One region of the Streptomyces hypolithicus genome, then DNA from elsewhere that is predicted to be linked to it. Evidence: riboswitches for the same ligand, from Rfam matches in the RefSeq annotation. Region 1 holds a riboswitch; each other region holds the start of a gene.
The links. A riboswitch is a leader RNA that binds a small molecule or an ion and turns the genes downstream of it on or off. The one in region 1 is predicted to bind cobalamin.

Region 1 (9,716 bases):
CAGGCCCACATCCGCTCGGACGCGAAGGCAAAGGACTACGAGATCTGGGTCAAGTGCAAGAACGGCCGCGGCAAGGCCAGCGGCACGGTGACCGTCATCCACCACAACAAGCCGACCCACCACCCGACGCCCACGGCGCCGGTGCGCGCGGGTGGCGGTGGTACGGCGCAGATGGCGGCGGCCGAGGAGGACGGGCCGGGGACCCCGCACACCGTGATCGGTCTCGTACTGGCGGGTGTCGCGGCGGTCGCCGTGGCCTACCGGAGCGTACGCCGCCGTCGCACGGACTCGGACTGACATGTCCGCCGAGGACCGGCCGGCCGGCAACGGCAGGCTGATGACGGGCGTTGCCTGGGCACTGGTGGTGCTCGGGCTGTGGCTGTGGGGCCGGAACCTGCCGGAGGGCCCCGGCGGCAGTTCGGCGCCGACCACCGGAGACGTGGCCGCGGTGGGCCGCCCCCAGGGCGTACCGCTACCGCCGGCGCACGCCCCGCTCGCGGGCGCGTCGCCGCAGCGCGTCGACGTCCCGGCCATAGGGGTCGCGGCCCCCGTGATCGCCCGGGGCCTCGACACATCGGGCGCCGTGGATCCGCCGCCCTACAGCCGTCCCGCCACGGTCGGCTGGTACGGCAGCGGCACCAGGCCGGGGGCGGCGGGAGTCGCCCTGCTCGTCGGCCACGTCGACACGGAGAGCAAACCGGCCGTGTTCTACGGCCTGAGCTCCACCCGCCCCGGCCAGAAGGTACGGGTGACGGGGGCCGGCGGGGAACGTCTGGAGTTCACCATCGACGACGTCCAGGTCTTCACCCGCGAACGCTTCGACCCGCAGAAGGTATACGGGCCGCGCCAGAAGGACCGGGCGGAGCTGCGGCTGATCACCTGCGGGGGCACGTACGACAAGAAGGCGAAGACCTACACGGCGAACGTCGTGGTCTCGGCCTACCTGACGAACGAACTGCCCCCGCAGTCAGGTCCGTCCGCCGCTGGGCCCGCCGACATCCCCGCCGGGGGCGCCGAAACCCCCAGCCTGTCCGGCGTTTGAGGACCGGGGTCCGGGGCGGAGCCCCGGTTGTGGGAAGGGGCGGGTAGGGGACTAGGGCCTGTCCGGCGGATCATCGCCGGGGCCGCGGCGTCTGGTGCGGCGCCTCGCGGCGTTGCCGAAACACCCGAATAGCTCCGCTATCAGGGCGCTCCGGTGCCTTGCGATGCACCGCACCAGACGCCGCGACCTGCCCGACCCTGATCCACCGGACAGGCCCTAGCCCGCCGCAGGCGCCCCCACCGCACCCGCACCCGCACCCGCACCCGCACCGGCACTCGCACCCGCACCGGCCCGCGCCCGCCGCGCCGCCCGCAGGCCAAGCCCGCCGAACACCACCCCGAACACCGCCCAGAGCAACGCCTGGGAAGCGACCGACAGCATCCGGAAGTCCCACAGCAGCGTCGCCGCCACCGGCACCTCGTCCGGATTCCCCGGCAGCGCGAACAGCACCACGAGCGTCGCCACCACGGCACCGCCCACCGCGATCTGGCGCAGCGGCAGCGATCGGTCGGCAAGGCGTACGTACACCTGCCGGGCCAGCATCATCCCCAGCACGCCGATGACGACGGAGGCCAGCCACAGCGCCTGCCGGTTCTCGACCGTCCCGGCGTCGCCGACGCCCGGCGGGTTGGCCGGGTAGCGCAGCCCCGGCAGTAGTGAGACCGCCAGGAAGGCGGCCGCGGCGAAGCCCATGGCGCGCTGCCACGGCCGTTCGCCGAGCCCGGAGCGCCGGTGCACCAGCGCGTACGCGAGGGCGAAGAGGATACCGAGGGCGAGACCGGCGATCACCGCCGTCACCACCAGACCGGCGTGCTGGGTGGAGCGGGAGAACAGTTCCTCGTGATGTGCGACGGCCGCCCCGGCCGCCTCATGCGCGTGCGCCTCGGCGGAACGCGCCTCTTCGAGGCGGATCGCGCGGTCCATCAGGGGCTCGGCGAGGAGCAGCGAGAAGAGCCCGGCGGCAAGGCCGGCCACCCCGCCCGCCGCGAGGCCGCGTCCGAGCAGGGGGAGTACGGAAACAGACATGGACGTACGGCCCCGATCAGTGGCAGGGGGCACCGAAGAGGTGCCGGCCGTCGTGCGAGAACTCGTGCAGGTAGTCGCCGGTCGCGGCGACGACCGTGCCGTTGTCCATGAAGACCGCGTAGAGAGCGATCAGTGCCACGATCGCGGCCGCAGCCATGATCAACCAGTCGCGGGTGCTGGTCGCGGCGGACGCGACCGACGCGGTGTCGGTGTGCTGCGCGGTGTGCAGGGACATACCGGTGGGCCTCCTTCTGGGGTTTCCACGCCCCATGGCAGGAGGACGACGGGTCAGTTCCTGACTTCCGTACGGGCGCCCCGTCGTGCGGGGCCTTCCCATGGTCACAGTGGCGGGACCGTCCCGGAATCGCACCGGGTTCCTGCTCACCGTCGCCTCGATGTGTGGAGTTGTCATGCCGAGAGTCCCAGCCTGGCCGAACACTGTCAACAGGCCCCCAGGGCCTGTCCGGCGGACCCGAAGCCCACGCCCCCTGTAAGGGGGACCGGTGTGCCAGGATGGTTTGGACCAGTTGTGTCCGGGGAGGGGCGCGGCTGCGGCCGGGGGCCTCATCACACATGGGTGTTGCCAAGGGGGATTGCATGTACGGCAGTTGCAGCGGCCGTGAGCGAAGTCGGATCCGGATGTCCGTGGTGGGGGCTGTCGGGGCCGCGCTGCTGGTGGCGGGCTGTTCGGGTTCCGGCGGTGGTGGCGGCGGCGAGACCGAGCAGCCGCAGATGAGGCAGCAGCCGAAGGGCAGCGACCCGTACTGGGTCAATCCGGAAGGCACCGCCGCCAAGCAGGTCGCGGCGTACGCCGATGAGGGCGACGACGAGAAGGCCGCCCTGATCAGGAAGATCGCCGAGCAGCCGACCGGCGAGTGGCTCGCCGCGGAGAACGCCGAGGCGCAGACCAAGGGGTACACGGAGGCGGCCGAGCGGGCCGACCGTGACGCACTGCTCGTCCTCTACAACATTCCGCACCGCGACTGCGGGCAGTTCTCGAAGGGCGGCGCCGCCGACGGCAACGCCTACCGGGCCTGGGTCGAGGGCATCGCCAAGGGCATCGGCGACCGCCCGGCGACCGTGATCCTGGAGCCGGACGCGGTGCTCCACCTCGTCGACGGCTGCGCGCCGGAGGAGTTCCACGCGGAGCGGTACGACCTCCTCAAGGGCGCCATCAAGCGGCTGAAGCAGCTGCCGAAGGCCAAGGTGTACCTGGACGCGGGGAACGCGGGCTGGAAGTCGCCCGATTCGCTCTTCGAGCCGCTCCAGCGGGCGGGCATCGCGGACGCGGACGGCTTCTCGGCGAACGTCTCCAACTTCCAGACCACCGAGGTGAGCAAGGAGTTCGGCAAGACGCTCTCGGTGAAGGTCGGCAACAAGCCCTTCGTCATCGACACCAGCCGCAACGGCAAGGGTGCGTACACCGAGGGCGACCCCAAGGAGAACTGGTGCAATCCGCCGGGCCGCGCGCTCGGTGAGAAGCCGACCACCAAGACCGGCGACGAGCTGGTCGACGCGTACCTGTGGATCAAGCGTCCCGGCGAGTCGGACGGCGACTGCAAGGGCGGCCCGAAGGCCGGCGAGTGGTACCCGGAGTACGCGCTCGAGCTGGCCCGTAACGCGGAGTAGCAGCAGCGCCGTACGGGGAGAGGGGGCCACCTGGGTCGGGTGGCCCCCTCGACGTCGCTGCTGCCCGCTGCGTTGCCGATGTCCGGAAAGTACCGAAGCCCCCTCACTTTCGGTGAGGGGGCTTCGGTGATGCGTGCGCCGCCAGGGACTCGAACCCCGGACCCGCTGATTAAGAGTCAGCTGCTCTAACCAACTGAGCTAGCGGCGCCTGCTGACCCGGTGAACTTTACCCGACAGGCGTGGGTGCTTCGACCGGCCACGCCGCGTACTGTCCGATAAATTACCATTTGGACAGTCAACATGCATGATGTCCGGACAGTTGAAACACTGTCACCTGAGCACAGCACAGCACAGCACAGCACAGCACAGCACAGCACAGACCTCACCTCACCGACCTCATCACAACCACGGGAGGGGAACGCATGACGATGCCGGTGTTCGAGGAGTTCGAGCCCGCGGCCGACTGCGGCTGCGCGGGCTGCGTGAAGGAACGCCGGGCGGCGGTGTCCGGCCTGCCGGTGGTGTGCGGCGGGCACCCCGGGGCGCGCGGAGCCCGCCGTGCGCTGGTGCTGGCCACCGCCGCGGGCGTGGTCCTCGGCGGCGGGGGCGGCCCCGGTCCTGGCGGGCACCGCCCCCGGGCACGCGCCCGCCAGGACCGGGGCCGACCGCGACCCGGAGCCGGCGACACCGCAGGGCGGCGTCGGCCCGCTGCACGGCGGCCCGAGCCCGTCCGCCACGCCGCCCCTGCGCACCACGACCAGGGCCGACATCATCGACCGGGCGAGGCGCTGGGTGGACGCGAAGGTTCCGTACAGCATGGAGAAGTACTGGTCGGACGGGTACCGGCAGGACTGCTCCGGCTTCGTCTCGATGGCCTGGAACCTCGCGGGCAACGAATGGACGGGGAGCCTCGCCGAGTACGGGGTGCGCATCACCAAGGACGAGCTGCAGCCCGGCGACATGCTGCTCTTCCACAATCCGGCCGCCCCCGTGAAGAACTCGCACGTCACGATCTTCGGCGACTGGACGACCCCGGCGCGCACCCACTTCGTCGCCTACGAGCAAGCCCGCCCGCAGACCCGCGCCCAGGCGACGCCGTACGCGTACTGGAGCAACTCGGGGCGCTACATCGCCTACCGCTACAAGGCGATCAGCGCGGGTGGATCGCCCGGTACGCCCGGTGCGACGGTGTACCCGGGAGCGAGGTCCTTCGGGCCAGGGGCGGACAACGCGCACGTCACCCGGCTCGGGCGGATGCTCGTCGGCCGGGGCGCCAAGCGGTACTACCGCGAGGGCCCCGGCCCGCGCTGGGGCGACGCGGACCGCCGCGCCACCCAGGCGTTCCAGCGCGCCCAGGGCTGGCGTGGCCCGGACGCGGACGGGCTGCCGGGATCGCGGACATGGCAGCTGCTCGTCCGCAACCAGGGCAAGGACATCCAGGGCGGCGGCGGCAGCGGAGGCGGTACAGGCAGCCCGGCCGGCACCGCGTTCCCCGGCCGGGAGCACTTCAGACCCGGGCAGTCCAACTCGTACGTACACAAGCTCGGCAAGCAACTGGTGAAGAAGGGCTTCGGCAAGCACTACGCGTCGGGGCCGGGCCCGCGCTGGAGCGAGGCGGACCGGCGCAACGTCGAAGCGTTCCAGCGGGCCCAGGGCTGGCGCGGCACGGCGGCCGACGGCTACCCCGGCCCACGGACCTGGCAGCGGCTCTTCGCTTGACGGAGGCCATGACGGAGGCACCGATGACATCAACCACTTCAACGACCCCGACCCCGGCGGACCCCTCCCCGGAGGCGCCCGCCCCAGAGGCGTCAGCCCCTGAGGCGCCCGCCCCGGCTCTCGCCAAAGCCGACCACCCCAACCCCGGCGAATCCGCCCCCACCGCACCCGAAGCTCCCATCCCACCCGCACCCGAAACCGCCACCCCTCACGACCCGTTCCCCGCTCCCATCGAGCCGGCGTCCCAGGAGCCGACCTCCCAGGAGTCGGCACCTGCCGGGCTCGCATCCGGCGGGCCCGCGGTGACCCGCGAGACGGCTCCCTCCGAGCCGCCGCCCGGCAAGCCCGCGCCCGGCAAGCCCGCACCCGGCGAGTTCGGGCCCGAGGAGTTCGGGCCCGAGGAGTCGGTGTCAGGTGAAACCAGGTCAGGCGAGTCGGAGCCCGGCCGGTTCGGGCCCGGTAGGCCCGTGCCGGTACTCGGAGGGGCCGAGCCCGGCGGGCCGGAGGCGGCGGCCGAGTCGGCCTCTGGGGCGCCACTCGGATCGGCGCTCGGGTCGGCGCTCGGGTCGGCCATGTCGGCCCTCTGGTCGGCGTTTCGCGAGCCGGCGGCGCGCGAGTTCGTCGTCGGGGTGCCCGTGGCCGCCCAGTTGGGCGTACGCCGGAACGGGGCATTCGGGGTGGCGGAGGACGTCGACCGGCGGGCGCCCGTCATCAGGAACGAGTCCACCACCGAGATCCCGGTGCACCTCCTCTTCCGCGACGACACCGGCCCCACCGCCCTGACGCTCCCGCCGGGTGCCGCCGTCCTCGGGCGCACGCCGGGAGCCGGTGATCAGCCTCGTGTCCGCAGGCGGGCCGCCCTGCGGCCGCCCGCCGTGGCGTCCCGCCCCGTGCGGGTACGGTCCGCGCGTCCGGCCGCGCCCGCCGACCCGCGGCTCGCCGAACGGCCCGGCCCGGTGCTGCCCGGCTGGGCGGCCCTCGCCGTCGGAACGGCGGCGCTCGCGGTGGGCGTGGGTCTGGTCTGGTGGACGGGGGCCGTGCCGGCCCCGGCCGCCGACATGCTGGGGCTGCCCCCGCGCCCGTACAACGGCATTCCGCTCTGGATCTGGGCGCTGCTTGCCCTGCTGGTGACGGTGATGGTCTTCGCGTACGGCGGCCTGGCCCGCGGGCGGGTCGGGTACGCGTGGGTGCTCTCGCTGTGCGGCGACTACCGGGGGAGCGTGCGGCGCTGCGGCCTGGTGTGGGTGAGCCCGCTGCTGCTGCGCCGGCGCGTCGACGTACGGCTTCGGCACTGGCGCAGTGAGCCGCTGTCCGCCGTCGACGCCAACGGCGTGGCGCTGCGGGTCGTCGTCCTGGTGGTGTGGCGGATCAGGGACACCGCACGGGCGATGCTCGCCGTCGAGGACCACACGACGTACCTGCGCGAACAGGTCGAGGCCGCGATGGCCCGGGTGCTCTCCCAGCTGCCGGCCGACGCGTTCCACGACGAGACGCCGACGCTGCGCGACGCGGAGGCGGTCGGCGACGCGCTGACCCGGATGCTGGCGGCGGAGGCCGCCCCGGTCGGCATCGATGTGTTCTCGGCCCAGCCGACACGGATCGAGTACGCACCGGAGCTCGCGGCGGCGATGCAGCGCACGCGGGTCGCGGCGCTCGACGCGCAGCACCGGGACAGCGTCCTGACGTCGGTGGTGGACGCGGTGGACGACACGGTGACCCGCCTGACCACGCGCGGGCTCGTGGAGCTGGACGACTGCGAGCGCCAGACACTCGTCAAGGACCTGACGGTGGCCTTCTACACCGGACGCGTGGGGGAGGTGTGAAGGCAGCCCGGCGGCGCGGAGGTGGCGGGCGGAGGTGGCGGGCGAAGGTGGCGTAAAGGGAGCGTAGGAGCTCGTAAGGGTGCGTAGGGAAAACTTCTTTCGTGATTGGTCTGGACCCCTCGACATGGCCAACTCTCGTCCATACATTGGAACTTGGTCTAGACCGCAGATCGCGCGCGCAGCACAGCTCACAGAACTTCCCCCACGTTCTCCTGGAGCCAAGCATGCGAAAGAAGGCAGGAGCAGCTCTGGTCGGCCTCGCAGTCGCCGGTGTGTCCTTCCTCGGCACCGGCAGTGCAACCAGCCACGGCTACACCGACTCCCCGATCAGCCGGCAGAAGCTCTGTGCCAACGGCACGGTGACCGGCTGCGGGAACATCCAGTACGAACCCCAGAGCGTCGAGGGTCCCAAGGGTTTCCCCGCCTCCGGACCGGCCGACGGCAAGATCTGTGCCGGCGGCAACGGAGGATTCGCCCAGCTCGACGACCCGCGGGGAGGCACCGGCTGGCCCGCCACCTCGGTGTCCGCGGGGCAGGGGTACGGCTTCCGGTGGCAGTTCACCGCCCGGTACCGGACGACCGACTTCCGGTACTACATCACCAAGAACGGCTGGGACTCCAGCAAGCCGCTCACCCGCGCGGCCCTGGAATCGCAGCCGTTCATGACCGTTCCGTACGGCGGTCAGCAGCCGCCCGCCACCCTGACCCACCAGGGCGCGATGCCGACCCAGAAGACCGGGCGGCACATCATCCTCGCCGTCTGGAGTGTGGCGGACACCACCAACGCGTTCTACGCCTGCTCGGACGTCAGGTTCTGATTCCGGCGCCTGTGACGCGCGAAAAGACCCTCGCTTCCACGAGGGTCTTTTCGTCAGGTGCGCCGCCAGGGACTCGAACCCCGGACCCGCTGATTAAGAGTCAGCTGCTCTAACCAACTGAGCTAGCGGCGCTTGACTCGTAAATAGTACCTGGTCCGAAGGGGTGCCCCGCACCAGCCCCGGTCCGGCCCCGCACAGGCCCCGGACCCGCCGCTCACAGGGCCAGCGACAGCGCCACCGGCGCCGCCCGCCGGTTCAGGGTGTCCGCCGCCGCGCGCAGCCGGTGGGCGTGCTCGACGGGCAGGGACAGCGCCAGGCAGCCCACCGCCGACCCGGCGGTCAGCGGCACGGCCGCGCACACGGTGCCCACGGCGTACTCCTGGAGGTCGAGCACCGGCACCGTGGCCGGCTGACTGTCCAGCGTGGAGAAGAGGACCCGCTCGTTGGTGATCGTCTTCGAGGTGAGCCGTGCGGTCTTGTGGCGTGAGAGATGGTCGCGGCGCCCGTTCTGGTCGAGCTGGGTCAGCAGGCACTTGCCGATCGCGCTCGCGTGACCCGCGGACCTGAAGTCCACCCACTCGTTGACCGCCGGTGTCAGCGGACCGTCGGCGACCCGCGTGATCCGGATCTCGCCGTCGATGTACCGGCTGATGTAGACCGCCGCCCCGACCGAGTCGCGCAGCTGGTGGAGCGTCTGCCGGAGCTTCGCCTGGAGCGCCTCGCGCCGGGTCGCCCCGGAACCGAGCAGGATGAGCGAGTCGCCGACGTTGTACGACCCGTCCGTGACCTGCTCGACGTAACCCTCGCGGCGCAGCATGAACAGCAGCGAGGTCAGATGGGCGGGCGGAAGACCTGTCTCGCGGGCTATCTGTACGTCGGTCACCCCGCTCGCGTGCTTGGAGACCGTCTCCAGCACACGCAGGGCGTACTGCACCGAGTGGAACGGCGCCGTCGGCTCCGGCTTCAGTGCCACGGTTTCCCCCTACCAGGTTGTGACCGCTTGCATCTGTTCCACGATAGCCGCCAAGAGCCGCTTGCGGGAAAGGTGTTGACGAGATTGACGGCGCGCCCCAGTCCTGTGCGCTGGGGCGCGCGACTGTGGCATATGCCGCAGTCATGATCCTGGCGGATCAGCGTCTCTCCGAGCCGTCATGAACCCTCTCTGAACCGTCTCAGCGTCGTCTCAGAGCACCGCGCCGAGGAACTCGCGAGTACGGTCGTGAACCGGATCGCTGAAGATCTTTTCTGGCGACCCGGACTCGATGACCCGGCCCTCGTCGAACATCAGGACATCGTCCGAGATGTCCCGGGCGAAGTTCATCTCGTGGGTCACGCAGAGCATGGTGATGTCGGTCGTACGGGCGATGTCGCGCAGTACGTCGAGGACCCCGGCCACCAGCTCCGGGTCCAGCGCCGACGTCACCTCGTCCAGCAGCAGCACCTGCGGCCGCATCGCCAGGGCCCGCGCGATGGCCACCCGCTGCTGCTGCCCGCCGGAGAGCTGGTTCGGCTTGGCGTCCTGCTTGTCGCCGAGACCGACCAGGTCCAGCAGGCCCTTGGCGCGCTCGGCGGCCTCGTCTTTCGACATGCCCAGCACCCGGACCGGGGCCTCGGTGACATTGCGCAGGACGCTCATGTTGGGGAAGAGGTTGAACTGCT
Region 2 (9,716 bases), 2.2 Mb from region 1:
CAGGCCGCGTCGGAGGCCGTCACCAACCTCGGCTTCTCCATCTCCCCCGAGGCACTGACCCAGGCGGCCAAGGACGTCGAGGAGCAGAGCCTGCTGTCGCGCACCGGTGGCGCGCCGACGTTCGCGCTCGGCATGGCGGAGATCTTCTCCGCGGTGATCGGCGGCGCCGGCCTGAAGGCGTTCTGGTACCACTTCGCGATCATGTTCGAGGCGCTGTTCATCCTCACCACGGTGGACGCCGGCACCCGCGTCGGGCGCTTCATGCTTCAGGACATGCTGGGCAACGTCTACAAGCCGTTCCGCCAGGTCAGCTGGAAGCCGGGCGTCTGGTTCGCCAGCGCGGTCGTCGTCGGCGGCTGGGGCTACTTCCTGTGGGTCGGCGTGCACGACCCGCTCGGCGGCATCAACCAGCTCTTCCCGCTGTTCGGCATCGCCAACCAGCTGCTGGCGGCCGTCGCGCTCGCCGTCTGCACCACGCTGCTCGTCAAGTCCGGCCGCCTGAAGTGGGCCTGGGTCACCGCGATCCCGCTCGCCTGGGACGCGGCGGTCACGCTCACCGCGAGCTGGCAGAAGATCTTCTCGGACGACGTGAGGGTCGGCTTCTTCGCCCAGCGCGACAAGTACCAGACGGGCATCGACGCGGGCCAGGTCCTGCCGCCCGCCAAGTCCATGGACGACATGCGGACCGTCGTCACCAACTCCACGGTCGACGGCGTGCTGTGCGCGCTCTTCGCGATCCTGATCGTGGTGGTGCTCGTCGACGCGGCCCGCGTGTGCGTCAAGGCGGTCCGCGACCCGCAGAGCGTGGAGCTCCACGAGTCCGAGTACGTCGAGTCCAAGATCGTCGCACCCGCGTCGATCATCGCCACCAAGGAGGAGAAGGCCGAGCTGGTCGCAGCCGGCGTCGGCTCCGAGGGCGGCGTCCGCAAGGAAGGCGCCCAGGTCGGAGCGGGGAAGCCGGAATGACCGGGCCGGATGTACGCCGGGCGGTCGGCCGGATCCGCTGGTACGTCCGCGAGCTGACCGGCGAGGCGGCGTACGACCGCTACGTGGCGCACGCGAGGTCGCACGACCCCGGTGCTTCGGTGATGACCCGCCGCGACTTCGAACGCAGCCGCACAGACGCCCGAGAGGCAGACCCCCGCGAGGGCTTCCGCTGCTGCTGAGAGCCGCACGCACGGGCCGCCGCGTCCCCTTCGGGGTGCGGCGGCCCGTCGCCGTCAGCGCACCCACTCCTTCAGTGCTTCGGTTTCCAGCGTGATTTCCACCGGGCCCGGCAGCGCCAGGGGCTTCCCGAAGGGGACGGTGCGCGCGTTCTCGTACCGGACGCCGTCGGGCTCGCTGTAGACGGTCGCCTCGCAGGTATCACGGTCGATCAGCAGGTAGACCGGAATGCCGGTCTCGGCGTAGGCACGCGGCTTTGCCATCCGGTCGCGCTGGTCGGTGTCGGTGTCGTAAGACGTGACCTCGACAACCATCAGCACGGAATCTGGATCGGCCCAGTCGCCCTGGCCGACGAAGGCGCCGCTGGGCGCGAGCGAACCGTCAGGCCGGGTGCGGCCCTTCCGGTACGCCTGCACCTTCAACCGTTCCTGGGCGGTGAGCAGGAGTGAGTCCTGTCTCGCCGGCACGCCCCGAACGGTCTTGGGCGCACTGGTCCTCCGCTTTCGCGTCCCGGGTGGCGACGCATATCGTGTATGCGGTCCGTCCCGGGCGGGCGGAATCCCTACGACCTGGCCATGTGGGTGTGACCAGAGGCGACGGGGAGGCCCCGAGCCATCTCTCTGGTGAAACGGGGGCCCCGACTGCTGACGCCACACCCCGCGTCCCAGATCGCACCGAGAACGTCACGCACCCCCCACCGGACACACCCGCAGAACGTCACACCGTCCACCCCATCGTGTTCATGTTCGCTAAAACCATGTGCTCGCCCAGCAGTTGTGAACCCCTGATCGGGATAGAGCCACAGCTCGGGCTGCGACTGCAGACAGATACGCGTCAGCCACTCGATGATCCGCCCGTGGTCCCCGTCCGGCACGACCCTGCTCCTCAGCCTCCCGTCGATGAGCTCCAGCCGCACGCCCTCAGTCGTGCGGGCCAGTATGCGGGTGGCCTCGTCGAACTCTTCGGGGAGCAGGTGGGGCCGGTCGGTGATCGCTGTCATGGGGCGTACCTCCTTTGTGTTCACGACGATAGCGGAGCGCTGTGACAGCGGCAGTCACTCTTCCCGCGCGACACAACATGTGGGGGCTGCATCATCCAACCGCCCCCACATGTATGCTCAACCTCGCTGTCGCCGCAGGGGAATCCGGTGCGAATCCGGAACTGTCCCGCAACGGTGTGATCGGTGCGCTTTTGCGCACCCCGGAGTCCGAGGACCTGCCGACGGCGTATCCGATTCGACCGAATCGGATACCGACACGTCCGGGCCTCGCGGTTGGGCCGATGGATGCGACGCGGTGTGCCGCCCCCCAAGGGGCGAGGTGTGCCCGTACGTCCCCCTCTCCCCCCGCCGGCCCCGAGCCGAGCGAGGAGAGCACCCCGTGACCATCGCGCCAGCCGATCCGGCAACTGCCACGGATTCGACGGAGGCGGCCGAGCCGTCGGGCGGTCCCGGCACCGTACTGCTGCGGACCCTCACCGACCTCACCGCCGACCTCCCCGACACCGACCCCGGCCGAGTCGCCGCGGCCGCCCTGCGCGGCCGCAACGCCGCTTCCGACGCGGCGGAGTTGCGGGGGCTGGCGACCGACGCCGCCGCCGGCCTGATCTCCGAGGACCCGGCGTACTCCCGGCTCGCGGCCCGCCTCCTGGCTCGTACGATCCGCGACGAGGCGGCGACACAGGGCGTGCGTACCTTCTCCGACTCGGTCGCCGTCGGGCACCGCGAGGGCCTGATCGCCGACCACACAGCCGGCTTCGTGGCCGCCCACGCGGCCCGCCTGGACGCGCTGATCGACGCCTCCGGTGACGACCGGTTCGGCTATTTCGGCCTGCGCACGGTCTACAGCCGCTACCTCCTGCGCCACCCCATCACGCGTCAGGTCATCGAGACGCCGCAGCACTTCATGCTCCGCGTCGCCTCGGGCCTGGCCAAGGACGACTCCGCCACGGCCGCCGACGAGGTCGCCGCGCTGTACCGGCTGATGAGCCGCCTCGACTACCTCCCGTCGTCGCCGACGCTCTTCAACTCCGGTACGCGCCACCCCCAGATGTCCTCCTGCTACCTGCTGGACTCGCCGCTCGACGAGCTCGACTCGATCTACGGCCGCTACCACGAGGTCGCCCGCCTCTCCAAGCACGCGGGTGGCATCGGACTCTCGTACTCACGCATCCGCGCCCGGGGCTCGCTGATCCGGGGCACGAACGGCCACTCCAACGGCATCGTGCCGTTCCTGCGCACGCTCGACTCGTCGGTGGCCGCCGTCAACCAGGGCGGCCGGCGCAAGGGCGCGGCCTGCGTCTACCTGGAGACCTGGCACGCGGACATCGAGGAGTTCCTGGAGCTGCGCGACAACACGGGCGAGGAGGCGCGGCGTACGCACAACCTGAACCTCGCGCACTGGATCCCCGACGAGTTCATGCGCCGCGTCGACGCGGACGCCGACTGGTCGCTGTTCTCGCCCTCCGACGTGCCCGAGCTGGTCGACCTGTGGGGCGACGCCTTCGACACGGCGTACCGCAAGGCGGAGGCGGACGGGCTGGCCCGTACGACGATTCCCGCGCGCCAGCTCTACGGTCGGATGATGCGCACCCTGGCGCAGACCGGCAACGGCTGGATGACCTTCAAGGACGCGTCGAACCGTACGGCGAACCAAACGGCGGAGCCGGGCTCCGTGGTTCACTCCTCCAACCTCTGCACCGAGATCCTGGAGGTCACGGACGACGGCGAGACGGCTGTCTGCAACCTCGGTTCCGTCAACCTCGGTGCGTTCGTTCTCGGGAACGGCGAAATCGACTGGGAGCGCCTGGACGAGACCGTCCGTACCGCGGTCACCTTCCTCGACCGGGTCGTCGACATCAACTTCTACCCGACCGAGCAGGCCGGCCGCTCGAACGCCAAGTGGCGCCCGGTGGGCCTGGGCGCGATGGGCCTCCAGGACGTCTTCTTCAAACTGCGGCTGCCCTTCGACTCTGCCGAGGCCCGCGACCTGTCCACGAAGATCGCCGAGCGCATCATGCTCGCCGCCTACGAGGCGTCCTGCGCCCTCGCCGAGGCCGAAGGCCCGCTGCCCGCCTGGGAGAAGACCCGCGCGGCCCGCGGCGTCCTGCACCCCGACCACTACGGCGTCGAGGTCAGCTGGCCGGAGCGGTGGGACGCGCTGCGCGCCCGTATCGCCAGGACCGGCATGCGCAACTCCCTGCTGCTCGCGATCGCGCCGACGGCGACCATCGCGTCCATCGCGGGCGTGTACGAGTGCATCGAGCCGCAGGTCTCCAACCTCTTCAAGCGCGAGACGCTCAGCGGTGAGTTCCTGCAGGTCAACGCCTATCTGGTGGAGGACCTGAAGAAGCTCGGCGTCTGGGACGCCCAGTCCCGCGAGGCGCTGCGCGAGGCGAGCGGCTCGGTGCAGGGCTTCAGCTGGATCCCCCAGGAAGTACGGGCGCTGTACCGCACGGCGTGGGAGATCCCGCAGCGCGGCCTGATCGACATGGCCGCCGCCCGCACGCCGTACCTCGACCAGTCCCAGTCGCTGAACCTCTTCCTGGAGACGCCGACCATCGGGAAGCTCAGCTCGATGTACGCCTACGCCTGGAAGAAGGGGCTCAAGACGACGTACTACCTGCGCTCGCGCCCCGCCACCCGCATCGCGCGCGCGGCCGGCTCCGGCGCGTCGGCGGGCGCGACCATCCCCGTACAGCAGGCCCCCGCAGCGCCCGCCGTCGCTCCCGTCACTTCCGTCACTCCCGACGCGGACGCGATCGCCTGCTCCCTTGAAAACCCCGAGTCCTGCGAGGCCTGCCAGTAATGAGTTCCACCGACAAGAACCTGCTCGACCCGGGCTTCGAGCTGACGCTGCGTCCCATGCGCTATCCGGACTTCTACGAGCGCTACCGGGACGCGATCAAGAACACCTGGACCGTCGAGGAAGTCGATCTCCACTCCGACGTCACCGACCTCGCCAAGCTCTCACCCGGTGAGCAGCACATGATCGGACGGCTGGTCGCGTTCTTCGCGACGGGCGACTCGATCGTCTCCAACAACCTGGTGCTGACCCTCTACAAGCACATCAACTCCCCCGAGGCGCGCCTGTATCTCTCGCGCCAGCTCTTCGAGGAGGCCGTGCACGTCCAGTTCTACTTGACGCTGCTCGACACCTATCTCCCCAACCCGGACGACCGGGCGGCGGCGTTCGACGCGGTCGAGGAGATCCCGTCGATCCGCGAGAAGGCCCAGTTCTGCTTCAAGTGGATGGACTCGGTCGAGAAGATCGACCGCCTGGAGTCGAAGGCCGACCGCCGCCGTTTCCTGCTCAACCTGATCTGCTTCGCGGCCTGCATCGAGGGGCTGTTCTTCTACGGAGCGTTCGCGTACGTCTACTGGTTCCGTTCCCGGGGCCTGCTGCACGGCCTGGCGACCGGCACCAACTGGGTGTTCCGCGACGAGACGATGCACATGAACTTCGCGTTCGAGGTCGTGGACACCGTCCGCAAGGAGGAGCCCGAGCTGTTCGACGAGGCTCTCCAGCAGCAGGTCACCGACATGCTGAGGGAGGCGGTGGAGGCGGAGCTGCAGTTCGGCCGCGACCTTTGCGGTGAGGGTCTGCCCGGCATGAACACCGAGTCGATGCGCGAGTACCTCCAGTGCGTCGCCGACCAGCGCCTGGAGCGCCTCGGTTTCCCCGCGGTGTACGGCTCACAGAACCCGTTCTCGTTCATGGAGCTTCAGGGCGTCCAGGAGCTGACGAACTTCTTCGAGCGCCGCCCGTCGGCCTACCAGGTCGCGGTCGAGGGTTCGGTCGCCTTCGACGACGACTTCTAGAAGACGGCGACTCTAGTGCCCCTCGCGGCGCTAGTGCCGCGACCGGCAATGTTTGCCCCACAAGGAGCGTCGTCCAGTGCGTGCGATCGCAAGGCGGCCGGAAGCCCTTGGATGGGGTCCCCCCTGCTCGAACGAAGTCGAGCGCTTGGGGAAGGAGCTACCAGGGCTTTCGGTCAACGCGGCGAGCGTGCGTGCTGGACGACGCGACGGGGCAAAGCTTGCCGAGAGGGCCACTGGAAGCCGTACCCGGCTGCCGGCGTCGTCGCGCCGGCGGCCGGGGGCGCGGCGTAACCGGGTACGGAGGGCCAGCGGACGCTAGCAGCCGCTCGTCGCCACGGACCGCGTCGCCGGCCGCCGGCCGGACGCGCTGCGCACCGTGCCGGTCGGGCGCGGGCGGGGGTTCTCAGCCTCACGGAGTTGCCGGTCGATCCGGCGGTCCCTGGCGTGACCGATGAAGGACGGGAGGGTGAGGAGGACGAAGACGACGATGACCGCGAGGTAGTTCGTGAAGGTTTCCATGGCTTCACTGTGGTCGCCCCGGCCTGAAAAAGTCAGTGGCAGGACTGTCATGGAACATCGAATTACTGCCATACTGGCCCCATGCTGAAGAATGTGGCCGTGGCCCTGGTCGACGGCGTCAACCCCTTCGAACTCGGCGTCCTGTGCGAAGTGTTCGGCATCGACCGGAGCGATCAGGGGCTCCCGGTGTACGACTTCGCCGTGTGCGCCATGGAACCGGGCCCGCTCGCCGCCCGCTCCGGCGCGTTCTCCATCTCCGTACCGCACGGTCTCGACCGGCTGGAGAGCGCCGATCTCATCGGCATCCCGGCCGACCAGCACTGCGAGGCCCGCGTCTACCCGGAGCCGATGCTCGACGCGCTGCGCCGGGCCGTGGACCGCGGCGCCCGCGTGCTGAGCGTCTGCTCGGGGGCGTTCGTACTCGGCGCCGCGGGGCTGCTGGACGGGCGCAGGTGCACGACCCACTGGCGGCACGCGGCGGAGCTGGCCCGCCGCTACCCGCGCGCGCGGGTCGAACCCGATGTGCTGTACGTCGACGAGGGCTCGGTCGTCACCTCGGCGGGCACCGCCGCCGGGATCGACGCCTGCCTGCATCTCGTACGTGAGGAACACGGGCCGGAGGTGGCCAACACCATCGCCCGCCGCATGGTGGTCCCTCCGCACCGCGACGGCGGCCAGGCGCAGTACATCCAGCGCCCCCTCGCCCACGCGCGCTGTGACACGGTGGGTGAGGTGCTGGCCTGGATGGAGCGGCACCTGGACCAGGAGCAGACCGTGGAACAGCTCGCCGAGCGGGCCCACATGTCGCCGCGGACGTTCGCGCGGCGCTTCCTCCAGGAGACCGGCACGACGCCCTACCGCTGGCTGCTGCGGCAGCGGGTGCTGCTCGCGCAGGAACTGCTGGAAGCAACGGACGACACCGTGGACACGATCGCCGGCCGCGCCGGATTCGGGAACGCGGCGGCGCTGCGTCATCAGTTCGTACGGTCACTGGGGACCACGCCCAATGCCTACCGGCGAACGTTCCGGGGACCGGCACTGGCCGCGTAGCGACCGTGCCGGTCCCCGGAACGATGCGCGTGCGTCAGGAGACGCCGCAGCTGGACGCCGACCAGAAGCGGCTGGAGCGGTGGTCCAGGTGCGTGTGGTCGCTGTGGCCGGGGTAGCCCGGGCCGAGGATGCCGTTGAAGCCGTGGTTACGGGCCTGCTTGGCCAGGGTGCACAGGGAGTGCGGACTGACGCCGAGGTCCGCCGCGTCGCCGTACAGGTGGCGGCTGCTCGACGCACCGCCGACCGCGTCGTTGCAGGCATGCGAGCGGAAGCCGCTGGTGACCCTGATCGGCTGGTCGCCCAGCGCGTGCCGCAGCGCCTCCAGCTTCCACATGGTGCGCAGGGCGTTGGACTTCGCGGTGGACGCGCTCACCGCCCCGCCCGCCCAGGAGGTGTTGCAGTTGTTGAGCTCGCCATAGGTGAAGTGGATGGGCGTGCAGTCGTCGTCCTGGAGATCGTAGAGCTTGCTGAACACGGCGGATCCGGCGACGCCGTCGGAGCTGAGTCCGTACGCGGACTGGAAGCGCTGCACGGCGGCGGTCGTCGCCGGTCCGTAGTCGCCGTCGACGGCCAGGACCGAGCCGTATCCGGGGTAGCCGCCGAGTCGTATCTGGAGCTGGGTGACGTCGGCGCCGTTCGCGCCCTGGGAGAGGGTGCGGGACCAGGTGTAGCAGCCGTCGGCCTGCGCAGGGCCGGCGGTGGCGACCGTACCGGCCAAGGCGGCAACCATGAGCATGACAATGCTGAGCACGGTTCTCGTCGTACGTCGGAGCATCGGACCTCCATACCGAGGAGCGGGGGTACACCCGAGACTGTCGGGCCCGGCGAGCCGCGTCAACAGGGTCGCGACCAGGGCCATTTGTCCAACCAATGGCGGCGTGAACGCGAAGAGGACCCGAACCGGCGAACCGGTTGCGGGCCCTCTCCGGGGGCGTACGCGAAATCAGTCGTAGGGGACGGTCAGCCGTACAGGCCGTCAGCGGTACAGGCCGCTCAGTCGTTCGGCACGGTCTCGTAACGCGCCGTGCCCTCCGCCATCTGCTTCAGCGCGTCCTTGCGGTCGCGCTTGGTGAGGCGGTCGATGTACAGGTAGCCGTACAGGTGGTCCGTCTCGTGCTGGAGGCACCGCGCGAAGTAGCCGCTGCCGCGGACCTTGATCGCGTTGCCCTCGGCGTCCCGGCCGTGCACCACCGCGTAGTCGGGGCGGCCCAGTTCGGCGTACGCCGTCGGAACGGACAGGCAGCCCTCGTTGGCCTCGTCGAGGTTGCGCTGGTCCTGCGGCAGCTCCTCCAGGACGGGGTTGCAGACCACGCCGACGTGGCGCACGCCGTCGTCGTCCATGCAGTCGTAGACGAAGACCTTGAGGTCGACACCGATCTGGTTGGCGGCGAGACCGACCCCCTCGGCGGCCCGCTGGCTGGCGAACATGTCGTCGACGAGAGCGGCGAGCTTGTCGTCGAACTCCGTGACGTCTTTGCACTCCTTGTGGAGGACGGGGTTCCCCACGACGGTGATGGGGCGGGCGGTGCCGCGTTCGCGGTGGGCCTGCTCGCGCTCGTCCGTGTTCTCCGTGTCCACGACGAACCCGTCGTTGATGACCTGCTGGTCCGTCTCCTGCTGCGACATGTCCGCCGTACGCCTTCCTCAAAGCCGAGAAACCCGAAACCCAGAACCCGGAATTACCGAGTCGGATGCCGGTACAGCCTACGGGGCCCGGTCAGCAGACTTCTTCGAGATCCCGCCACTCACGGCTGTCCGGGCTGTCGGCCACCCATCCGTCGAGCAGCCCTCGCACCAGCCCGGCGGGCGCCGCGAGGCCGCACTCGCGCTCGGGAAGCCACAGTTCCCCGGCTCCGGCCGTGCGGTGGCCGAGCGGGCCGGGGTGACCCGGCTCGCTGTGGTCGTGCGGGTCGAGGTGCTCGCCGTCGCCCTCGTCGCTCGGCATCTGCGACTCGGAGCAGGACCGGCAGAGCAGCCGTACGGACGACGACCAGTCCTCGGCCGCGAAGCCCGCGTCGGCGGCCAGCCGCTCCAGGGCGTCCCGGTCGGCCTCGGTCGCGGCCTCCAGCAGCACCACCCAGGTGGGGACGGGTGACGGCGCCCACAGCTCGATCTCGTCGAAGACCGGGAAGGACGGGCCGGCGGCGGTCACCCGCTCGCCGTG
Region 3 (9,716 bases), 1.1 Mb from region 1:
GGGCCGGCCCCACCCAGTCACGCAGCGTGAGTGCTGGCCTCGACAGAGGGCGCCGCGCCGGGCGGGGCAGGCCGTGCGGGAAACGGCTGCCGCTCGGCCCATCCGGAATGCCCCTGCGAGCGCCGGGCGCAGTGACAAGGATCTCCCCCGGCGGCCCTGTGGACGCCCGCTGAGTCGGGTGAGGTGCCGCCCGGCCTGCAATCGCTGCGCTCCGGCCTCAACCGGAATGCCCGTGCCGCGCTTTGAGTCACCGCACCGCCTGCGTCAGTTCATCTTCCGTTCACTCAGGTTGCCTACGTTCCACGTGCCACTGACGTCCATAGATTGCCTGGGTAAATGGAACACATCACCCTGCTGCTCGCGATCGTGATCGTGACAGCTCTAGTGTTCGATTTCACGAACGGTTTCCACGACACCGCCAACGCGATGGCGACCACCATCTCGACCGGCGCTCTGAGGCCCAAGACCGCGGTGGCCATGTCTGCCGTGCTCAACCTCGTCGGCGCGTTCCTGTCCGTGGAGGTCGCCAAGACGATCTCCAGCGGCCTCGTCACCGAGGACGGCATCACACCCCAGGTCATCTTCGCGGCGCTCGTCGGCGCGATCCTCTGGAACCTCATGACCTGGCTGATCGGTCTGCCGTCCAGTTCCTCCCACGCCCTCATGGGCGGTCTGATCGGCGCCACCATCGCCTCAGTCGGCGTCAGCGGCGTCAACGGCGGGGTCGTCGTCACCAAGGTGCTTCTCCCCGCGATCGCCGCACCGCTGGTCGCCGGAATCGCCGCCTACCTCGCCTCCCGGCTGACTTACCGGATCGGCCGCAACGCCGACCCGAAGGCCACGGCCAAGGGCTACCGCGCAGGCCAGATCACCTCGGCCGGCCTGGTCTCCCTCGCTCACGGCACCAACGACGCGCAGAAGACGATGGGCATCATTACGCTGGCGCTCATCGCGGGCGGTGTGCTCGCCCCCGGCTCCAACCCTCCGATGTGGGTCATCTTCTCCGCCGGCCTCGCGATCGCCCTCGGTACGTACCTCGGCGGCTGGCGCATCATCCGCACCATGGGCAAGGGCCTCACCGACCTCCAGCCGCAGCAGGGCTTCGCCGCCCAGACCAGCGCGGCCAGCGTCATCCTCGCGTCGTCCAACCTCGGCTTCTCGCTGTCGACCACACACTCCTGCTCCGGCGCCGTGATGGGCGCGGGACTCGGGCGCAAGGGCGGCGTGGTCCGCTGGTCCACCGCCACCAGGATGTTCGTCGCCTGGGGTCTGACGCTGCCGGCCGCCGGTCTGGTCGCCGCCGCTTCGGAGTTCGTCACCAAGCAGGGCGACTGGGGCGTCGCCGTCATCGCGGTCTTCCTGGTCTCCGCCTGCACCGCGATCTGGTTCATCTCCCGCCGCCAGGTGGTCGACCACACCAACGTCAATGATGTCGGGGATGTCGACAGCGACGACGGGCGCGCGGGAGTCGTGACCACCGCCATGGCCGCGGTCAGCGTGCCGCCCACCGCCGGTGCCGTCGCCGCCGCTGAGGAGTTCAAGACCCCCATCCCGGCCCCGGCCGGCGCCTCCCCCGAGCCGGCCAGCCCGGCCAAGGTGTAAGGACAGAACCAGATGAAGATCGACTGGGCAGCTCTCGGCTCTGTGTTCGGCGTGAGCCTTGTGGCCACTGTGGCTCTGGTGGGCCTGTTCACCCTGGGCATCGTGGCCCTCGCCAAGCAGGAGGGCGCCGCCGCTCAGAGCGGCGGCTCCGCCGTGATGGCGCGCACCGGCGCGTACGCCTGCTTCGCGCTGTGCGCGTCGGCCGTGGCGTACGGGATCTACCTGATCGTCGCCTGACGCACCTCCCGCCCCTGACGTACCTCCCGCTCCTGACGTACCTCCCGCTCCACGGGCACCGCCCCGCCACCGGCCCCCACTACGGGCCACCGGCGGGGCGGTGTCCTGCGCGCGTCCGTGCGCGCGTCCGTGCGCGCGTCCGTGCGCGCGTCCGTGCGCGCGTCCGTGCGCGCGTCCGTGCGCGCGTCCGTGCGCGCGTCCGTGCGCGCGTCCGTGCGCGCGTCCGTGCGCGTCTCCGTGCGCCTGTCTGTTTGCGTGTCCGTGTGCGTGTCTGTGTGCGTGTCTGTGTGCCCCAGCACACTCTCCCCTCGCAGGTCAGCGGCAAGTTGACGCCGCTGACGGGGCATGGTGGACTGCCCCAGCCGAAATACGGCGGCACGAGAGGAAGCCCGGTGCGAATCCGGTGCGGTCCCGCCACTGTGACCGGGGAGACGAGAAATCGTCGGCTCCCCCGGAAGTCAGGAACTCTCACCGCCGGTCACGTCGAACCAGGGCGCGGACCCTGAGTGAGGACATACCGCCATGCCCGGCTGCCGTTCAGTCATTCCTGTGATTCCCGTGTGTACGCGCGCACTTCGAGGCGCGTCGGCCTGCTGAGCCATGCGTGCCGATCGCATCTTCGCGTACGGCGCCACCGCCGGCCTGATCGGCGACCTGCTGCTCGGTGATCCCCGCCGTGGGCATCCGGTCGCCGCGTTCGGGCGGGCCGCGGGCGCCGTCGAGTCCCTGCTGTGGCGTGACCACCGCGGGTGGGGCGCGGTGCACACCCTGGTGTGCGCCGGCGCTGCCGCCGGCGCCGCCGTGCTCGCCTCCCGCGCCGTACGCCGCTCCCCCGCCGCCGCCCTCGCGCTGACCGCCGCCGCCACCTGGGCCGTCGTCGGGGGTACGTCGCTGAGCCGCGAAGCCCGGGCCGTCGGCGGGGCGCTGGCGGCCGGGGACACCGAGGTGGCCCGCGAACGCCTGCCCCACCTGTGTGGGCGCGACCCGCAGGCCCTGGACGCGCAGCAGATCGCCCGGGCCGTCGTCGAGTCCGTCGCCGAGAACACCTCCGACGCCGTCGTCGGCGCCCTGGTATGGGGCGCTGTGGGCGGTGTGCCCGGCCTGGTGGCCTTCCGCGCCGTGAACACCCTCGACGCCATGGTCGGCCACAAATCGCCCAGATACACCCGCTACGGCTGGGCTTCGGCCCGCCTCGACGACGTGGCCGGCTGGCCCGGGGCCCGGCTGACCGCCGCGCTCGCCGTGATCGCGGGCGGCGACCCGCGCGGCGCGCTCCGCGCGTGGCGCGCCGACGCGTACCGGCACCCGAGCCCCAACGCGGGCCCGGTGGAAGCCGCCTTCGCAGGGGCGCTCGGCGTGCGGCTCGGCGGGACGCTCGCGTACGCCGGCCGCGTTGAGCACCGGCCGGTACTCAACGCCGCCGGGCGGCCCGTCGGCGTGGCGGACATCGAGCGGGCCGTACGGCTCTCGCGCCGCGTCGGGGCGCTGGCCCTGGCGGCGGCCGTCGCGGGCCGGCCGGCCGTCGGCGCGCTGCGGCGGGCGGCACGTACCGGGGCACGCATACGTACCGGCGCTGGCACACGTACCGGCATACGCACACGTACCGGCGTACGCAACGGAAAGGGACGCGCATGAACGGTTCGTTGGGGGGTGGCCTGCTCGTCGCGGGAACCACGTCCGATGCGGGCAAGAGCGTGGTGACCGCCGGGATCTGCCGGTGGCTGGCGCGCCGGGGAGTGAAGGTCGCGCCGTTCAAGGCGCAGAACATGTCGCTCAACTCGTTCGTCACGCGCGAGGGCGCGGAGATCGGCCGGGCACAGGCCATGCAGGCGCAGGCGGCACGCGTCGAGCCGACCGCGCTGATGAATCCCGTGCTCCTCAAGCCCGGCAGTGACCGCAGCAGTCAAGTGGTGCTGCTGGGCAAGCCGGTGGGCGAGATGAGCGCCCGCGGGTTCTTCGGGGGGGCCGGGGGGTCCGGAGGGTCTGGGGGGTCGTACTCCGGGAAAACGCTGTACGGGGGGCGACAGGAAGCGCTTCTCGGGACCGTCACGGACTGTCTGCGGGAGTTGCGGGGCACGTATGACGCCGTGATCTGCGAGGGGGCGGGCAGTCCCGCCGAGATCAATCTGCGGCGCACCGACATCGTGAACATGGGCATCGCGCGAGCGGCCCGGTTCCCGGTGGTCGTCGTCGGCGACATCGACCGGGGCGGTGTCTTCGCGTCCTTCTTCGGTACGACGGCCTTGCTGAGCGCCGAGGACCAGCAACTGGTCGCGGGCTACCTGGTCAACAAGTTCCGCGGCGACGTCTCGCTGCTCGAACCGGGGCTCGACATGTTGGAGAGCCTCACCGGGCGGCGTACGTACGGTGTGCTGCCCTTCGCGCACGGCCTCGGCATCGACGAGGAGGACGGCCTGAGAGTGTCGCTTCGGGGCACCGTACGGGAGTCGGTCGTCGCGCCGCCTCACGGCGCGGACGTGCTGCGCGTAGCCGTGTGCGCCGTACCGCTCATGTCGAACTTCACCGACGTCGACGCGCTGGCTGCCGAACCGGGCGTCGTGGTGCGGTTCGTGGACCGGGCAGAGGAGCTGGTGGACGCCGACCTGGCCATCGTGCCGGGCACCCGCGGCACGGTGAAGGCCCTCCAGTGGCTGCGCGAGCGCGGCCTCGCCGACGCGCTGGCCCGGCGCGCCGCCGAGGGCCGGCCCGTGCTAGGCATCTGCGGCGGCTACCAGCTGCTGGGCGAACGTATCGAGGACGACGTCGAGTCGAGAGCCGGGACGGTCGACGGCCTGGGCCTGCTGCCGGTACGGGTGCGGTTCGCGGTCGAGAAGACACTCGCGCGGGTCTCCGGCACCGCCCTGGGCGAGGCCGCCGAGGGGTACGAGATCCATCACGGGGTCGCCGAAGTGCTGGGCGGCTCAGGGTTCATCTTTGACAGCACCCGTGACGGCGAACCACACAGCCTGGACGGCTGCCGCGTCGGTTCCGTCTGGGGCACCCACTGGCACGGCTCGCTGGAGAGCGACGGCTTCCGGCGCGCGTTCCTGCGCGAGGTCGCCGCCGCCGCGGGCCGCCGCTTCGTACCGGCGCCCGACACGTCGTTCGGGGCGCTGCGCGAGGAGCAGCTCGACCGCCTCGGCGACCTGATCGAAGAACACGCTGACACGGACGCGCTGTTGCGGCTCATCGAGTCCGGCGCGCCCTCCGGCCTTCCCTTCATCGCACCTGGAGCGCCCGCATGAGCATCGAGAACCCCCAGAACATTGTGCTGTTGCTGTCGACCGCCGACACCGATCTGCTGGCGGCCCGTGCCTCCGGGGCCGGTTACCGGATCGGCAATCCGACCCGTATCGACGCGTCCGAGGATCTGCCCGCGCTCCTGGCGGGCGCTTCGGTCGCCGTCGTACGGCTGCTCGGCGGCAAGCGCGCCTGGGAAGACGGCCTCGCGGTCCTCAAGGCCTCCGGGATTCCCACGGTCCTGCTGGGTGGCGAGACTATGCCGGACGCGGAGCTGATGGCCGAGTCGTCGGCGCCGGCGGGTGTCGTCGCCGAGTCGCTGCGCTACCTCGTCGAGGGCGGCCCGGGAAACCTGGTGGAGCTGTCCAGGTTCCTGTCCGACACCGTGCTGCTGACCGGTGTGGGCTTCGCGGAGCCGCAGAAGATGCCCGAGTGGGGGGTGCACGGCAGTCGGGCCTACACGGAGGGACGCCCCACTGTCGGTGTGCTCTTCTACCGGGCGCACGAACTGTCCGGAAACACCTCCTTCGTCGACGTGCTGTGCGATCAGATCGAGGCGCAGGGCGCCAACGCCCTTCCGTTGTACTGCGGTTCACTGCGCAGTGCCGACCCCGCGCTGTACGAGGAGCTGGGCCGGGCCGACGCCCTGATCGCGACCGTACTGGCCGCGGGCGGTACCCGGGCGAGCGACGCCTCGGCGGGCGGCGACGACGAGGCGTGGGACATCGGCGCGCTCGGCGATCTCGACGTACCCGTGCTGCAGGGCCTGTGCCTCACGTCGTCGCGCGCCACCTGGGAGGCGTCGGACGCGGCGCTGTCCCCGATGGACGCGGCGATGCAGGTCGCCATCCCCGAGTTCGACGGCCGGCTGATCACCGTCCCGTTCTCCTTCAAGGAGATGGGAGAGGGCGACGTGCCGGTGTACGTCGCCGATCCCGAGCGGGCGGCCCGCGTCGCCGGTATCGCGGTGCGGCACGCCAGGCTCGCCCACAAGCCGAACGCGAGCAAGCGCCTCGCGCTCGTCTTCACCGCGTACCCGACGAAGCACGCGCGGGTCGGCAACGCCGTGGGCCTCGACACTCCCGCGTCCGCGATCCGCGTGCTCGACGCCCTGCGCGACGCCGGTTACGGCGTCGAAGGCCACCCGGACAACGGCGACGAGCTGATCCACCGGCTCATCAACGCGGGTGGCCACGACGTGGAATGGCTCACCGAGGAGCAGCTCGCCGCAGCGCCCGCGAGGGTGCCGCTCGCCGACTACCAGGAATGGTTCGACCAGCTGGAGCCCGCGCTGCGCGACGGCATGCTGGAGCACTGGGGCGAGGCGCCGGGGCAGCTGTACGTCGACGGTGACGACATCGTGCTGGCGTCCCTGCAGTTCGGGAACGTCGTCGTGATGATCCAGCCGCCGCGCGGTTTCGGGGAGAATCCCATCGCGATCTATCACGACCCGGACATGCCGCCGTCGCACCACTACATGGCGGCGTACCGCTGGCTGGACCGTACTTTCGGTGCGGACGCGATCGTGCACATGGGCAAGCACGGGACGATGGAGTGGCTGCCGGGCAAGGGCCTCGGCCTGTCGGCGGGGTGCGGGCCGGACGCCGTGCTGGGCGAGCTGCCGCTGATCTACCCGTTCATCGTCAACGACCCGGGCGAAGGCACCCAGGCGAAGCGGCGCGGGCACGCGACCGTCGTCGACCACCTGGTGCCCCCGATGGCGCGGGCGGACACGTACGGCGACCTGGCGAAGCTGGAACAGTTGCTGGACGAGTACGCCCTGGTCAGCGACCTCGACCCGACGAAGGCACCGGCGGTGCGGGCGCAGATCTGGACGCTGGTGACGGCGGCGCAGCTCCACCACGACCTGCACCTGGACGAGCAGCCGGACGACGACGACTTCGACGAGTTCGTAATGCACATCGACGGCTACCTGTGCGAGATCAAGGACGTGCAGATCCGCGACGGCCTGCATGTGCTGGGCGGCGGCCCCGAGGCCGAGGCGCGAGTCAATCTGGTGCTGGCCGTGCTGCGGGCCTCGCAGGTGTGGGGCGGCCGGGCGAACGCGCTGCCGGGGCTGCGGGCTGCTCTCGCCGAGCACTTCGGTCTGTCCGAGAAGGAGCTGCTGGGCGAGCCGGGTGCGGCGGTGAAGGTGGCCGACGCTCTGACCGCGCTCGTGGCGGGCCCGGCGCGGACCGGCGCCGACGCGATCGACCTGCTGGAGCAGCTGTGCCGGCGGCTCGCGGAGGGCATGGAGGAGCGGCGCTGGGACACGGCGGAGGCGGCTGGCCTGGTGGACGAGGTCATCGGGGTCGAACTGCCGGACGCGGTGGCCGTGTTGCGGTTCGCCTGCGACGAGGTGGTACCGAGGCTGGCGCGTACGACCGACGAGATCGGCAACATCCTGCACGCGCTCGACGGTGGCTTCGTGCCGGCCGGGCCGTCCGGGTCGCCGACGCGCGGTCTGGTGAACGTGCTGCCGACCGGGCGCAACTTCTACTCCGTCGACCCGAAGGCAATTCCGTCACGGCTCTCCTGGGAGGTCGGTCAGGCGCTTGCCGACTCGCTGGTGGCGCGCTATCTGACGGACAACGGTGAGTATCCGAAGTCGGTGGGCCTGACGGTGTGGGGTACGTCGGCGATGCGCACCCAGGGCGACGACATCGCGGAGATCCTGGCGCTGCTGGGCTGCCGTCCGGTGTGGGACGACGCTTCGCGGCGGGTGACGGGCTTCGAGGTGGTGCCGCCACAGGAGCTGGGGCGGCCGCGCATCGATGTGACCGTACGGATCTCCGGGTTCTTCCGGGACGCGTTCCCGCACGTGGTGGGGCTCATCGACGACGCGGTACGGGCCGTGGCCGAGCTGGACGAGCCGGCGGAAGCCAACTATGTGCGGGCGCACGCCGACGAGGACACCGCAGAGCACGGCGACCGGCGGCGCGCGACGGCCCGCATCTTCGGCTCGAAGCCGGGGGCGTACGGGGCGGGGCTGCTGCCGCTGATCGATGCGCGGAACTGGCGGTCGGACGCGGATCTGGCCGAGGTGTACGCGGTGTGGGGTGGTTACGCGTACGGGCGCGGGCTGGAAGGGAAGGCGGCCCGGGGGGACATGGAGACGGCGTTTCGGCGGATCGCGGTGGCGGCGAAGAACGTCGACACGCGGGAACACGATTTGGTGGATGCCGACGACTACTTCCAGTACCACGGCGGCATGGTCGCCATGGTGCGGCATCTGACGGGTGAGTCGCCCGAGGCGTACGTGGGGGACAGCGCCACGCCGGACCAGGTGAAGACGCGGACGCTGGGCGAGGAGACGCACCGGGTTTTCCGGGCGCGGGTGGTCAATCCGCGCTGGATGGCGGCCATGCGGCGCCACGGGTACAAGGGTGCCTTCGAGATGGCGGCGACCGTCGACTACCTCTTCGGGTACGACGCGACGGCGGGGGTGGTCGACGACTGGATGTACGAGAAGTTGTCGAGCGAGTACGTCTTCGATCCGGAGAACCAGGCCTTCATGCGGAAGTCCAACCCGTGGGCGCTGCGCGGGATCACGGAACGGCTGCTGGAGGCGGCCGAGCGTGGCCTGTGGGCGGAGCCGGAGGCGGAGACGCTGGAGCGGCTGCGGGCGACGTATCTGGAGCTTGAGGGCGACCTGGAGGGGGACGCGTGAGGGCGCCTGCGGTGGGGTTCCTTCCCCACTCCGCCCCTTCCCGAATCTGGGGGCTCTGCCCCCAGACCCCCGGTCCGCAAAGGCCGGACAGGCTGAATTTGCCGGACAGGCTTGATGTGGAGGCATTCTCGTGAGTACGCCGTATCCGTTCACAGCGATCGTCGGGCAGGACGATCTGCGGCTCGGGCTGTTGCTGAACGCCGTCTCCCCCCGCGTCGGCGGTGTGCTCGTCCGTGGTGAGAAGGGGACCGCGAAGAGCACCGCCGTGCGTGCGCTTTCGGCACTGATGCCGGAAGTCGCGGTGGTCGCCGGGTGCCGGTTCTCGTGTGCCCCCGCCACACCCGACCCGGCGTGTCCCGACGGGCCCCATGAGGCCGCCGGCGGCGTGTCGCGGGCCGCGCGGATGGTGGAGCTGCCTGTCGGCGCGTCCGAGGACCGGCTCGTCGGTGCGCTCGACATCGAGCGGGCGCTGGCCGAGGGCGTCAAGTCCTTCGAGCCCGGTCTGCTCGCGGATGCGCATCGCGGCATTCTGTACGTCGACGAAGTGAACCTGCTGCATGACCACCTGGTCGACCTGCTGCTGGACGCCGCCGCCATGGGCGCCTCGTACGTCGAGCGTGAAGGTGTCTCCGTACGGCACGCCGCGCGGTTCCTGCTCGTCGGCACGATGAACCCCGAAGAGGGCGAACTGCGGCCCCAGTTGCTCGACCGGTTCGGGCTGACCGTGGAGGTCGCCGCGTCCCGCGAGACCGATCAGCGGGTGGAGGTCGTACGGCGCAGACTCGCGTACGACGACGATCCCGCCGCCTTCGCCGCGAAGTGGGCCGGTGAGGAGGCCGCACTGCGCGCCCGGATCGTGACGGCGCGGGCGCTGCTGCCCGAAGTGCGGCTCGGGGACGGTGCGTTGCGGCAGATCGCGGCGACCTGTGCGGCTTTCGAGGTCGACGGGATGCGGGCCGACATCGTG

Region 2: it holds a riboswitch for cobalamin, as region 1 does, so the genes downstream of both, ACU6WZ_RS07940 (ribonucleoside-diphosphate reductase subunit alpha) here and ACU6WZ_RS18585 (CbtB domain-containing protein) in region 1, are expected to answer to the same signal.
Region 3: it holds a riboswitch for cobalamin, as region 1 does, so the genes downstream of both, ACU6WZ_RS23625 (cobalamin biosynthesis protein) here and ACU6WZ_RS18585 (CbtB domain-containing protein) in region 1, are expected to answer to the same signal.

What each region holds. Positions count from the first base shown of each region.
Region 1 covers NZ_CM128811.1:3,928,083-3,937,798, forward strand. The annotation lists gene ACU6WZ_RS18570 (hypothetical protein) at 1-297, shown strand, start outside; gene ACU6WZ_RS18575 (class F sortase) at 299-1,042, shown strand; gene ACU6WZ_RS18580 (CbtA family protein) at 1,259-2,068, opposite strand; gene ACU6WZ_RS18585 (CbtB domain-containing protein) at 2,085-2,303, opposite strand; cobalamin riboswitch at 2,338-2,510, opposite strand; gene ACU6WZ_RS18590 (glycoside hydrolase family 6 protein) at 2,666-3,697, shown strand; tRNA gene ACU6WZ_RS18595 (tRNA-Lys) at 3,832-3,905, opposite strand; partial or broken gene ACU6WZ_RS18600 (peptidoglycan-binding protein) at 4,120-5,416, shown strand; gene ACU6WZ_RS18605 (SPFH domain-containing protein) at 5,440-7,239, shown strand; gene ACU6WZ_RS18610 (lytic polysaccharide monooxygenase auxiliary activity family 9 protein) at 7,464-8,057, shown strand; tRNA gene ACU6WZ_RS18615 (tRNA-Lys) at 8,116-8,189, opposite strand; gene ACU6WZ_RS18620 (IclR family transcriptional regulator) at 8,272-9,030, opposite strand; gene ehuA (ectoine/hydroxyectoine ABC transporter ATP-binding protein EhuA) at 9,241-9,716, opposite strand, start outside.
Region 2 covers NZ_CM128811.1:1,730,217-1,739,932, forward strand. The annotation lists gene ACU6WZ_RS07920 (carbon starvation CstA family protein) at 1-966, shown strand, start outside; gene ACU6WZ_RS07925 (YbdD/YjiX family protein) at 963-1,166, shown strand; partial or broken gene ACU6WZ_RS07930 (Uma2 family endonuclease) at 1,221-1,586, opposite strand; gene ACU6WZ_RS07935 (hypothetical protein) at 1,727-2,164, opposite strand; cobalamin riboswitch at 2,278-2,401, shown strand; gene ACU6WZ_RS07940 (ribonucleoside-diphosphate reductase subunit alpha) at 2,544-4,970, shown strand; gene ACU6WZ_RS07945 (ribonucleotide-diphosphate reductase subunit beta) at 4,970-5,983, shown strand; gene ACU6WZ_RS07950 (hypothetical protein) at 6,299-6,502, opposite strand; gene ACU6WZ_RS07955 (helix-turn-helix domain-containing protein) at 6,584-7,552, shown strand; gene ACU6WZ_RS07960 (D-Ala-D-Ala carboxypeptidase family metallohydrolase) at 7,587-8,327, opposite strand; gene def (peptide deformylase) at 8,546-9,178, opposite strand; gene ACU6WZ_RS07970 (tetratricopeptide repeat protein) at 9,270-9,716, opposite strand, start outside.
Region 3 covers NZ_CM128811.1:5,020,237-5,029,952, reverse strand. The annotation lists gene ACU6WZ_RS23635 (inorganic phosphate transporter) at 337-1,602, shown strand; gene ACU6WZ_RS23630 (hypothetical protein) at 1,615-1,839, shown strand; cobalamin riboswitch at 2,162-2,329, shown strand; gene ACU6WZ_RS23625 (cobalamin biosynthesis protein) at 2,440-3,474, shown strand; gene ACU6WZ_RS23620 (cobyric acid synthase) at 3,483-5,084, shown strand; gene cobN (cobaltochelatase subunit CobN) at 5,081-8,749, shown strand; gene ACU6WZ_RS23610 (putative cobaltochelatase) at 8,880-9,716, shown strand, end outside.